One region of the Microcystis sp. MC19 genome, then DNA from elsewhere that is predicted to be linked to it. Evidence: predicted binding sites of a transcription regulator. Region 1 holds the regulator's gene; each other region holds the start of a gene.
The links. The regulator NtcA, encoded in region 1, controls nitrogen genes in cyanobacteria. The targets are predictions, from matches to a motif close to TTTGTANCNNNNGNTACAAA.
Positions count from the first base shown of each region.

Region 1 (3,182 bases):
ACCTAGTTTTCCATTGATTACTGCGACTATTCCTATTTCATCAATTAGTCCTGCCAATATTCCTAAATGGTCGATATTTTAAATTTGTATTTCTTCTGAAGGAGACATTTCTTATGTTTTTTCGATCATTAATACTTTTTCCATTATCTCATGTTTTGGTCAAGGAAATTCTGAGTATTTATATTCAGTTAGTCTTTCAACTTGTTGGTAACGTTTTCTGTTACAAACTGAAGTGCGGAATCTAGGTTTTAAGAAGACGTACTAAAAACAATTTTACCATCTTTTACCGCTACCAAACGCAAAGTTAAGGGACCAGCAGTATTAGTTTTACTAGCGGCAATTGCCTCAAGTGTCTCGATAGAATTACCCGACTTTTTGACTTGACCAATAAAGTTAACTACCGTAGTTAATAACCCATCTTCCACTTGAATTGACCCTAAAACTCCCGCACTTCTAGCGCGGAATTGAGCCGATGCTAAGAGTAAATCTAAGCGCTTTTGTAGGTCTTCTTCTGTCATATTTTGGGGATCGATGGAAACGGCAGCGATTACCTGTTTCTCCTCAAAAACTCTTTGATTGGGAACCACATCAGCAAAGACACGAATCTCGGTTTCTCCTAGTACATAATTACCTGCTGAAAGAATTCTCACCACATATTCTTTACCGTCCTGTAATTGTTGACTTAACTGTTCTACCTGTGCTTTTGTGATCTTAACTAAACGCTGGTCAAAATTAGGCTGATTCGGTTGGGTGGCGCGGATAGCATTTATATTCGCTTCTCGCAATAACTTATCGATAACAGCGACAATAGCTTGGGGATCAACAATACGAAAAGCTCCAAAAGATAACACCTGTCCCCGGAAAATAGCGATCTGTTTTTCCCGCAATTCTTGATAGGTTTGATAGTATTGTTCTAAAACTTCCACTTCCCGCTTAAGAAAAGCCATTTGGGTTTCTAAATCTTTTAATTTTCCCTCGCGCTGTTCCAAAGCTAAATTTTTATCGATGATCGAGCTATCGAGTTCTCCAATACGTTGATCCCGACGATCAATTTCTAGCTGTAGGGTTTTTTGTTGGGTTTCCAACTGTTGAAGTCGCGCTTGTCTGGTTGTTAATAACTTTTGTTGATTAGCCAACTCTTTATCTCTAACTTGAACGGTGGTTTGTAGTTGATTGATCTGACTAGAAAGAATTGATTTTTGTTGGGACAATTGATCCCTTTGACTGGTTAACTGTGCCTTTTGATTAGTTAAAATGACTCGTTCATTATTTAAATTAGCCACTTCCTTACGAAACTTTTCCAACTGTCCAGAAACTAATCGCAAACGTTGACGAGAAGCTTGATAATTTTTATTAAGAACCTCCAGACGTTTCTGCACGGCTATCTGTTCACTTTTAGCCGTTTTTAACGCCTTTTCCACCTGATTTTTTTGTTCGGTGGTTTCTCTGACCTGACTTTCCAAATCCTTAATAGCGGCACGACGTTCATTTAAAAGACGATCCAGTTCAAAAACTCCTTGACGCAGGGATTTACTAGAAGCAAACAAGACAATTAAAGTGGAACCGGCGATAAAAATTCCCGTTACAATCGTCATCAAAGTTGCGGTTTGTTTCGGACGCAGATTAAATAAACGCATCCTTTTCTTACCGATACGGCTCCCTATGCGATCGCCAACCGCCGCTATCAGACCACCTAAAACCACGATGGCCAAAACCAAAATATAAGCGCTAGTCATCCAGAATTTAAGTAAATTGTTGACTGAGAGCGACGGGATTATGGACGGTAATTTTCTTCTTGTAAATTGAGACCATTTCTTGATCCCGCAGCTCTCCCAATAAACGGGTGACAGTGACGCGGGTAGAACCGATCGCTTCTGCGATCGCTTGGTGAGACAATTTTAGATCAACCCGGATACCATCGGTGGTGGGAACCCCAAAATCACGACAGAGAATTAATAAAAAACTGACCAAACGTGAACCCATATCCCGGTGAGCTAAGGTTTCGATCATCATTTCCGTTTGCAGAATCCGCGAGGACAACCCCTGCAGCATCAACATTGATAAATCGGGATTATTGCGGAGGGACCTTTCTACCTGATCGATCGGGGCCGAGAGTAATTCTACCGGAGTAAAAGCCACGGCATGATAAAAACGATCCGATCGCTGGCCGGTGAGTAAGGATAGCACACCAAAGACGCTATTTTCCCGCAGTAGAGCCACGGTAATTTCTTCTCCCGCTTCATAGACTCGCGACAACTTAACGGCTCCTTTCAGCAAAAAATAGACTCTTTCAGCGGGATCTCCAGGGAAAAAGATCGTTTTGCCACGCTCGAACAACTCCACCACCGGGGGGAAATTGCCGCTGCCGATTCGACGGAACACATCTGCTAGGGGTTTATCTTGTATTAATGATAAGTCCATCTCACATCCAAAAAAGGGGAAAATTGTTTTTATTATGCAACGAGTGTAACCTCTATTAAACATAACCGCTCCCTAAACTGGGAAAAGTTTTGGGCGCTTTTTGCCAGACAATGGGGGAGGGGTGATCATTGCTGCCCCGTTATCTGTATCCCTATTATACCGAATCTCGCTGGGGTCGGCTATTGGGGAGATTTTTGTAAGAGAAACGAGAACTATGTTAGATTTAACGGGAAAAAACGCCTTAGTGACGGGAATTGCCAATAATCGCTCGATCGCTTGGGGAATTGCCCAACAACTCCATCAAGCTGGTGCGAATATCGGTGTCACCTATCTCCCCGACGAAAAGGGCCGTTTTGAGAAAAAAGTGCGAGAATTGGCCGATGAACTTAATCCCGCTTTTTATGTCCCCTGCGATGTCCAAAATGACCAACAGGTAGAAGATACTTTCGCTACAGTGGCGGAAAAATGGGGTAAACTGGATATTTTGATTCACTGTCTCGCTTTTGCCGATAAAGAGGGTTTAACGGGCGATTTTACCGCCATCCCTCGGGAAGCTTTCACTAAATCCCTAGATATTAGCACTTTTTCCCTAACCCGTCTAGCTCGATCGGCTAAACCTTTGATGACGGAAGGGGGAAGTATTATCACTCTTACCTATCTCGGCGGTGTCAAGGTAATTCCTAACTATAATTTAATGGGGGTGGCAAAAGCTGGTTTAGAAATGAGTGTTCGCTATTTAGCCGCCGAATTAGGTGGCCAAA
Region 1 is NZ_CP020664.1:884,459-887,640, forward strand. It holds partial or broken gene B5D77_RS26945 (DUF4277 domain-containing protein) at 1-75, opposite strand, end outside; gene B5D77_RS04550 (DUF3084 domain-containing protein) at 249-1,736, opposite strand; gene ntcA (global nitrogen regulator NtcA) at 1,744-2,421, opposite strand; gene fabI (enoyl-ACP reductase FabI) at 2,636-3,182, shown strand, end outside.

Region 2 (3,182 bases), 2.4 Mb from region 1:
CAGCTACAGTGATTTCGCTGGTTCTGCAGACACCAATGATTATTATCATTTTAGTTTAGGAACCAGTAGCAACTTTAGCCTCAATTTAACGGGATTAAGTGCCGATGCCGATGTGTCCTTGTTAAATAGTAGTGGCGGTGTGATTACTAGCTCCACTAATCGCGGTAACAGCAGTGAGAGTATTACTCGTCAGCTGAATGGGGGTACTTACTATATCCGGGTTTATCCCCACAGTGGCAGCACCAACTATAACTTAACCCTGTCTGCGACCACAGCCCCAGTTGTACCCGGATATAGTGCCACTTCAGGATACGGTTTAGTTAATGCTGCGAGAGCCGTCGCTGGAGCCTTGAATGAAAGTCCTTTTGCCAATGTTCCCACTTTTGGTGGTGCTAATGACTGGGGGGTTAACTTAGTTAATGCACCCGAAGCTTGGGCAAGAGGTTATACAGGACAGGGAATCGTCGTTGCTGTACTAGATACAGGAGTTGACCGCAATCATGCCGACTTAGCGGCCAATATTTGGACGAATGCGGGCGAAATTGCCAATGATGGTCTTGATAACGATGGCAACGGTTACGTTGATGACGTTTATGGCTGGAACTTTGCCAATGGTAATAATAACACTTTAGATGGCAACCGCCATGGTACTCATGTGGCGGGAACCATTGCTGCTGCTAATAATGGTTTCGGAGCCACTGGTGTGGCCTACAATTCCAGAATTATGCCGGTGAAAGTTTTGAGCGATTCTGGTAGTGGCAGCTCTAGTGGCGTTGCCCAAGGAATTCGCTACGCCGTGGACAACGGTGCTGATGTGATTAATATGAGTTTGGGCGGTGGTAGCACTAACAGTCAGATTCAAGCAGCCCTCCAGTATGCCAGCAGTCGCGGTGTGATCGTGGTTATGGCCGCCGGTAATGCGGGGGCAGCTCAACCCAGTTATCCCGCTTCCAATGCTACCTCTTGGGGTCTTGCCGTAGGTGCCGTTAACAGTTCTAACCAGATGGCTTCCTTCTCCAATCGTGCTGGCTCCAATTCTTCGATGAGCTATGTCACCGCTCCAGGCGTACAAGTGTATTCTACTCTCCCTAATGGTGGCTATGGTTTCTTGAGTGGAACCTCCATGGCAGCACCCCATGTGGCCGGAGTGGTGACCTTAATGTTGAGTGCCAATCCGAATCTGACCGATGCTCAAGTACGTCAAATTATTACTGCCACAGCAGGTAATGTCGCCTAAAACTTGGCTGTTTTTTGGCCTCAGATAGCTGATTCTTGGCTCTCAGACAAAAAAAAACTCGTTTACTTTTCTGTAAACGAGTTCACTTTCCATGATACTATTAATAGTCCTGTGAATTATTTGGCAACTGCTACCGATGCTTTGACGGGCTGGGGCTGCAGGTCGCGCAAACTTGGGAAGAGGAAGTGGTTTTCCTCCACATATTGCGCTCCAAACAGTCCTTTTTCAGCCCAGAAATAGCGATCGGTTGTATGCTCGTTACGCTTAACAATCAATAAAGCTGGTGGGCTAATGCCTATAGCTTGAATATACTTACGCGCCGCAGTTACGGGTTTATCTTCGCCACTTTCAATACTATACTGGGGTACAAGTTCAAGTATCTTACGTCCTTCTTGACGACGGCGACTTTTACGTTTCCGTTTTCTGGCCAACCCAATTACCTCCTGTTTTGGCTAATCGTTGTAATGATAGTTACAAAAGCCGTAGCGATTATATCCGTTCTAGACCGAGAAATCAAGTGTCTCTCACAAACCCAATTACAAACAAGTTTGACTAGAAGCTAGACTGGGACTGTGTTTAAGTTTGTGTCACAAAAACACTGCCCCCAATCCCGATACAAAACTTATTATTCTTAAACTTTTTTTAATATATACCCTGAGCCACCCCTAAAATAGTGATCAAACCCTTGCCCTAATTGCTTTTTACTGGCTGCACCCCACCCAAGAGGATGGCCATTGTCTCCCCTGTCAACTGGGAAATAAAACTCGCAACCCTAGCTTGATCAAGGTTTTCTGATTTTTTACTTTTTACTTTCTTAGTATGCCCTTCTCCTCCCCCTCCCGGACTCCCCTGAGTGATGATTTTATTGCCCTCTGTCAGGCACAGATGGAACTTTTGCGGGAGCAAATGGAAGCAGACAGAAGTGCGGTTTATTTAACTGAACCTTTATCGAGTAATTTAATCCCAGTTGTTGTTTATCCGCCTTTTAATTCCCCTTCTCCCCAAAAAAAGCGGCTTTCCTTGCAACCAGGCCCATCGGCGGCAGACCTGTTAACTGCGGTTAAGTTAGAAGATTTATCCCACCTCTGGAGTAATCAGGAGACCGTCAGCGGTCATCGCTTGTTTTTACCCTTAATGTATGAAGAGGGCATGATCGGATTATTGGTGACAACCAGAGAAAAACGACCTTGGCAAAGTTGGGAATTAACCCAGATGGAAAAAATCACCCAAACCCTCGCTTTAGCCTGTGTACTCGATCGCCAATTAGGAGAAGAACGTTATTATCGACAATGGCAACGTCAGCGCCTCGATACCTTTCTCCATCAAATCCGCAATCCCCTCACCGCTTTAAAAACCTTTGGTAAACTTCTGCTCAAAAGGCTTTTGGCCGAAGAAGGTAACGATCCCGCCATTACCGGTATGCTGAGGGAAAGCGATCGAGTTCGGGACTTAATCGCCGGATTTGAGGCCCAAATTCAGCAAGAAAGCGAAAATTACCCCACCGTCGATATTCCTCTCCTGCAAGCGCAATCTTCCCCCACCACCTTTCTCTTGCCTGCTGGCAGCACTCAGCTAACTCCGATCGATCTCCATGAGCTTCTCGATCCGTTGCTCCTTTCGGCCCAGGCCGTAGCTAAAGAGAGAAATCTCAGTCTAGAAAGGATTCACGGGGAAGATATACCACTTATTCGTGCCAATATCCCCAGTTTGCGGGAAGTATTCAGCAATTTAATTGATAATGCCCTCAAATATACTCCTGCCGGCGGAAAAGTCACCGTCGAGGTCAAAAATGTTAAGAATAGTGTAGAAATTGTTTTTAAAGACACGGGTTATGGTATTCCGAGGAGCGATCAAGAAAGAATTTTTCAACGTCACTACCGGGGAGTGCAAGCGGGGGGAGATATACCCGGTACGGGGTTGGGTTTAGCGATCGCCAAAGAATTAA
Region 2 is NZ_CP020664.1:3,476,579-3,479,760, reverse strand. It holds gene B5D77_RS17670 (S8 family serine peptidase) at 1-1,237, shown strand, start outside; gene B5D77_RS17665 (DUF3155 domain-containing protein) at 1,354-1,668, opposite strand; gene B5D77_RS17660 (GAF domain-containing sensor histidine kinase) at 2,057-3,182, shown strand, end outside.
Region 2: the regulator NtcA is predicted to act here: its motif matches at 1,696-1,715, upstream of B5D77_RS17665 (DUF3155 domain-containing protein).

Region 3 (3,182 bases), 1.7 Mb from region 1:
ACTGGGGCAACTCCGCAATTGAATCCCAGTGCCAGCAAAAGTATGGTTATTCCTACGATCTTTTTCATTGACGGTTGCTGCCTAGTAGCAAGATTAATTTTTTCTGTCCGGAAAGAGACAAAAAACCGAAAGAGAAAAGGTTTAGAAGCCAATTATAGCCACCGATCGCAGCGGGGCGAGGCCTTCTTCCTTTTCTCTTTAACTTTGTCGGGGATCAATTAATCTATCTTTACAAGGTTTAACCTAACGACTGCTAGGCGTTTCCATGTCAACACTGGAAGCATAATGGCCGCCGGTAACGATATCGGACTCCTTGACGAAACCGCTATAGGCTTCCATCCCGTGTTCACCCACATCCAAACCTTCCATTTCTTCTTCGGGAGTAACACGAATACCGAGGGTCGCCTTGAGGATTGTCCAAACAATACCACTAACAATCAGGGTAAATGCCCCTACTGCCACAATTCCGATAATTTGGTTAATAAACAGTTGGAATTGACCGGTGATTAAACCCGCATCTTTGTTGAAGATACCGACGGCTAAAGTTCCAAACACACCACAGACGAGGTGAACGGAAGTCGCACCCACGGGGTCATCAATTTTCAGGTTATCGAAGAAAGCCACCGAGTACACCACGACCACACCGGCAATTAAACCGATGATTGCCGCCGACCAATAGGATACACCATCACAACCGGCAGTAACGGCTACTAAACCGGCCAGAATACCGTTAATAATCATCGAAAGGTCGGGTTTACCATCTTTCGCCCAAGCGGTAAAGGTAGCGGCAATGCCGCCCGCGGCCCCGGCGAGGTTAGTGGTGACAGCGATATAGGGTACAGTTTCATTAACCGCTAAAGTAGAACCGGGGTTAAAACCAAACCAGCCAATCCAGAGAATTAAACAACCCAGGGTCGCAATACTCATGTTATGGCCGGGTAAGGCATTGGTGCGACCGTTGATGTATTTACCCATTCTCGGGCCGAGAATTGCCGCCCCGGTTAAGGCAGACCAACCACCGACCGAGTGAACTACCGTCGAACCGGCGAAGTCCTTAAAACCAAGGTCGGCTAACCAACCGCCACCCCACACCCAGTGACCGGTGATCGGGTACATGATACCAACGATAATTAAGCTAAAAACGAGGAAATCGGTGAATTTAATCCGTTCTGCCACTGCCCCAGATACAATGGTTGCCGCCGTTCCCGCGAAAGCGACTTGGAACAGGAAGAACACCGAGGTGGGCAAAGAGGCAGGCATAACGTAGGTGGCGGGATCGCTACTGCTAAGGAACCAACCTCCCGTACCGAAAAATTCGTTACTGACAGACCCGAACATCAGGGAGAAACCGATCGCCCAAAATGATATGGTGGAGAGGGCGAAAACGATCAGGTTTTTGGCCAGAACGTTAACGGCGTTTTTCTGACGACAGAATCCCGTTTCTAGCATCGCAAAACCCGCATTCATAAAGATCACGAGGATGGCGGCAATTAAAACCCAGATTGTATTGAGGGCGTTTTGGACATCTTCGGGGGTTAGGGGTTTCGCATCCTGGGCCTGTACGGCCGTGTTCCAAACCACAAAAATAATCGCAGACAAGGGAACACAGGCTAACCAGACAGGGTTAATTTTGGGTAACAAACCGACAAGTTCCCCAGATTTTCGAGCAATTCGTTTCATCGTTAATTCGTTTACTTTGTTGAGTTAGTAGGTCGATTCATTACTTTTGAAAATAATCACCGAGCAATTATGTCCGTTCAACCGCTAAATCCTAGGAACAGGGGTCAATCATTTCAGAAGACCAAACACCTAGGGATTTATCTTGATGTGTGAGTAGTCAATGTTTTTCGATCTTTGTTGTTTTGATTTGAGATTTCTGTATCCTCTGATACGTTTCACTTTAAAATAATAATAGTAGAGAAGTTATCAATTATCAGTTATCAGTTAGAAAGGGGATATAGGGGTTTAGGAATTTAGGTATTTAGGGGTTTAGGGGTTTAGGGAAATTTCAGCCAAATGCCCCACTACCCCCCGCAACGCACACGAAGTGGTCTCCCCATCTCCCCACACCCCATCACCCCATCACCCCCATCTCCTAATTCATAATTCATAATTTATAATCTATAATTCCCACTGATCACCGATTACTGTTTACTGATCACTGAAAACTCTCCCCTCCTTTGGAGAAATCAACCATGGCCCGGGCAACGGAATTCGATCGCACAATGATGCAAAGATGTCTAACCCTTGCTAGGCAAGCCTTGGGGCGGACTTCTCCTAATCCTTTGGTGGGTTCTGTGATCGTTCAAGAGGGTACAATTATCGGCGAAGGTTTTCACCCAGGGGCCGGACAACCCCATGCAGAAGTTTTCGCCCTGAGACAGGCAGCAGAAAAAGCTCGTGGTGCCACTTTATACGTCAATCTTGAACCCTGTAACCACTATGGACGGACTCCCCCCTGTAGCGAGGCAATTGTGCAAGCAGGCATTAAAAAAGTGGTGGTGGGGATGATCGATCCTAATCCCCTAGTGGCGGGGAAAGGCATTCAAAGATTAGAATCGGCAGGCATCGAGACGCTGGTGGGAGTGGAGGAGTCCGAATGTCGTCAACTCAATCAGGGTTTTATCCATCGCATCACCGCTAAAAAACCCTTCGGTATTCTCAAATATGCCATGACTCTCGATGGCAAAATTGCCGCCACTAGCGGTCATAGCGCCTGGATTACTAGCCCCGCTTCTCGCCAAATAGTCCATCAATTGCGATCGGCCTGTGATGCGATTATCGTCGGCGGTAGCACTGTCCGTCAAGATAATCCCCACCTTACCACTCACGGCCTCTCCGATCATAATCCCCTGCGCGTGGTCATGACTCGATCGCTCGATTTACCTCCCTCGGCCCATCTTTGGGATACCAGTCAATTTCCCACCCTTGTCTATACACAAATTGATGCTAATGTCAAGCTTCAGCAACAATTATTAACAAAAGGCGTGGAAGTGATCGAACTCACCGAGGTGACACCCACTTTAGTGATGGAAAATCTTTATCAGAGGGGATTTTGTCAGGTTTTGTGGGAGTGCGGCGGCGGTTTAAGCGCCGCCGCGATCGCTGAGGGCATGGTACAAAAAATTATCGCTTTTATTGCGCCCAAAATCATCGGCGGAATCAAGGCACCTACTGCCGTG
Region 3 is NZ_CP020664.1:2,592,991-2,596,172, reverse strand. It holds gene B5D77_RS13115 (ammonium transporter) at 1-68, opposite strand, end outside; gene B5D77_RS13110 (ammonium transporter) at 244-1,680, opposite strand; gene ribD (bifunctional diaminohydroxyphosphoribosylaminopyrimidine deaminase/5-amino-6-(5-phosphoribosylamino)uracil reductase RibD) at 2,196-3,182, shown strand, end outside.
Region 3: the regulator NtcA is predicted to act here: its motif matches at 1,876-1,895, upstream of B5D77_RS13110 (ammonium transporter).

Region 4 (3,182 bases), 1.5 Mb from region 1:
TATCTTGAAAAAAAGCCGCTACCCCCAGTTGATGAAAACTCACTGCTTTATAATCACGCCAAATTAAGGCTTTTCCCTTGGCAGTTCTTAGTCGTACCTTACCGCCATCTAGGCTCATTTCTTCCACTTCCACTTCTGGGTTAGACGGTAATTCTTCAAAAGCATATCGATGTACGAGGCGTTGTTGGGTACTGTGAGAAACAGCAATCCCTGTCAATGATTTGATTTTCTGCGCCGATTTTTCGTAGGATTCATCGCCACTTAATAGCAAACAGTTCTTCTCTAACATTGGACTCATCTGAGTCCGAGACTTTATTTCTAATTTTTTCGCTTGTTTTTCTGTAATTGGTAATTCCCCCAAAATACTTTTCACTTTTCTCGTCCGACCGGCAGTTTCTTCTGTGCTTGTTTTGACAAAAAAATACCGATTTCTGGGTTAACATAATGAATCATTAAATCTCTGACTGTCTCCTCTATCTCTCCCAAGTTATTAAATTTCTTAATTTGGGATTGCTCATAGAGACATTGCCCTAACTCTTGACATAACTCTTTAATTCTTTTTTCATTTTCTGATAACATTGAATTATTCCTCCCATCGAGAGCTATTCTGAATTGTAAGTTATAACTATTATAATCTCATTTCTCTTTGTGATCAAGTTGAAGATTTTCTAGTTTTTGACTGCTATAAGTATTAATACTCATTGCATAAGTGAGATGCTCCCAACGCATTAAGACCTGTACCGCTTTGACAACGTCTTGCTGATAAGCTTCTCTAGAGGGGTAATCTTGGGGGTTTTTGAGATTTAAAGCGTCAATGATATTCATATTTCAGGTTATGAAGGTTAAATGCAAAACTGTGATTATGTCACACTTATATACCTCAAGTTTCTAATAAATTCCCTAACGGGGATTGCAATATCTTTTATTCTAGAGTAGAAATGATTGATTGTCAGTAGCGGTTATTGCTATACAACAATTAAAAATTTTTGTCTGTTACAATTTATACAAAATGCTCTGGGATTACCCCGACTGAAAACTCAAATCCGATTAGTGATCACTGATCACTGATTGCTGATAAGATTGTTACGAAAATATAAACACGAAATTCTATAGTTAGCCATGACCCAAAACGGAAGCTCGAAGTCGATCGTTGTCTCTCCCTCGATCCTATCGGCGGATTTTAGTAAATTAGGAGCCGATATCGAGGCTGTGGATAAGGCAGGAGCCGATTGGATTCACGTTGATGTGATGGATGGTCGTTTTGTCCCGAATATCACCATTGGACCCCTGATTGTCTCCGCTATTCGTCCCTATACGAAAAAACCTTTAGATGTGCATTTAATGATCGTCGAACCAGAAAAATATGTGGCTGACTTTGCGAAAGCGGGTGCTGACATTATTTCTGTTCACGCTGAACATAATGCTTCTCCCCACCTCCATCGTACTCTTTGCCAAATCCGCGAACTCGGTAAACAAGCGGGTGTGGTATTAAATCCCTCCACTCCCCTAGATTTAATCGAATACGTGCTGCATTTGTGCGATTTAGTCCTAATTATGAGCGTTAACCCCGGTTTTGGTGGCCAGAGTTTTATCCCGGAAGTTGTCCCCAAAATCCGTCAATTACGCCAAATGTGCGATGAAAAAGGCTTGGATCCCTGGATTGAAGTGGATGGCGGCTTAAAACCGGCTAATACTTGGCAAGTTCTCGAAGCGGGCGCTAATGCGATTGTAGCAGGTTCGGCGGTATTTAATGCCCCCGATTACGCGGCGGCGATCGAAGGTATCCGTCACAGCAAACGTCCCCAACCTCAATTAGCCACCGTTTAATTGCCGCGGGGGTGGGTTAGCTGTTGACTAATTATCTTGGCATTCGCACTAACCCACTCTACTGATTTGTTCTAAAACCTGCCGCCATAAACCGGAATTAGAGACGGCTAAAACTTCGCTAGAATCAGCTTTTAGGGGATTACCTGACCAATCGCTAATTATTCCGCCCGCACCTTCAATAATCGGGATTAAAGCACAAAAATCGTAGTATTTCAGGTCTGATTCTAGGATGACCATCGGCATGGCAGTGCAGCCGGTGGCTAACATCATATAGTTATAGCAATCACCCCCAAAAGCGGTACGTTTACAGACGCTTTGCAGCTGACGAGCGATCGCCTGTTGTCGTTCTGTGATAAACATTAAGGGAGTGGTGGAGGCTAAACAGGCATTTTTTAAGACAAGTTCTCGATCTTGACGGTAGGGATTAACAATCATCTGGTTATTATAAAGACTCGCTTTTCCCTTCACTCCTAACCAGCGATCGCCTAAAATCGGTTGATCGACAATTCCTAAAATCGGTTGATTTTCTGCCACTAGGCCGATTAAAGTCCCAAAAATAGGCAATCCTTTGACAAAAGAGGATGTGCCATCGATCGGATCCAATACCCAATAACGACCACTTTGGGAGGGAATATTGGCTCCTTCTTCTCGAATAACCCCATCTTCAGGCAATTCTCGCCGAATAATCGCCACCATCGCCTCCTCAGCTTCTTGATCGGCGATTGTTACTATTGAGGAAACTTGCTCGAGTTTGGTCTCGGTTTCTAGATGGGGCTGCCGAAAATAGCGCCGGATAATCTCTCCAGAAGCGTCCGCTAATTGATGAGCTAGTTGGATAGTGCGATCGATATTCATGAGGGGAAACAATACAGCAGAATTTAGAAGACAGGAGACAGGAGTAGGGAGTGTGGGAAGTGGGGAAGTGGGGAAGTGGGGAAGTGGGGAAGTGGGGAAGTAGGGAAGTGGGGAAGTGGGGAAGTGGGGAAGTGGGGAAGTGGGGAAGTGGGGAAGTGGGGAGATGGGGGAAGTGGGGGAAATTTGCCTATCACCCTAAATACTTATTGCCTCTTGGATAGTGCGAGCGATATTCATCAATAAAAGTTATCCATACAGGAAAACAATAATGTTTATTTATGGTAAAGGGGAGGTGGGGAATTATGAATTATAAATTATGAATTATGAATTATCAGTGGGGAGATGGGGGAAGTGGGGGAAATTTGCCTATCACCCTAAATACTTATTGCCTCTTGGATAGTGCGAGCGATATTCATCAATAAAAGTTATCCATACAGGAAAACAATAATGTTTATTTATGGTAAAGGGGAGGTGGGGAATTATGAATTATAAATTATGAA
Region 4 is NZ_CP020664.1:2,355,445-2,358,626, reverse strand. It holds one part of gene B5D77_RS11910 (ISKra4 family transposase) at 1-423, opposite strand, end outside; one part of gene B5D77_RS11910 (ISKra4 family transposase) at 423-579, opposite strand; gene B5D77_RS11905 (hypothetical protein) at 637-825, opposite strand; gene rpe (ribulose-phosphate 3-epimerase) at 1,120-1,827, shown strand; gene hisN (histidinol-phosphatase) at 1,876-2,682, opposite strand.
Region 4: the regulator NtcA is predicted to act here: its motif matches at 990-1,009, upstream of rpe (ribulose-phosphate 3-epimerase).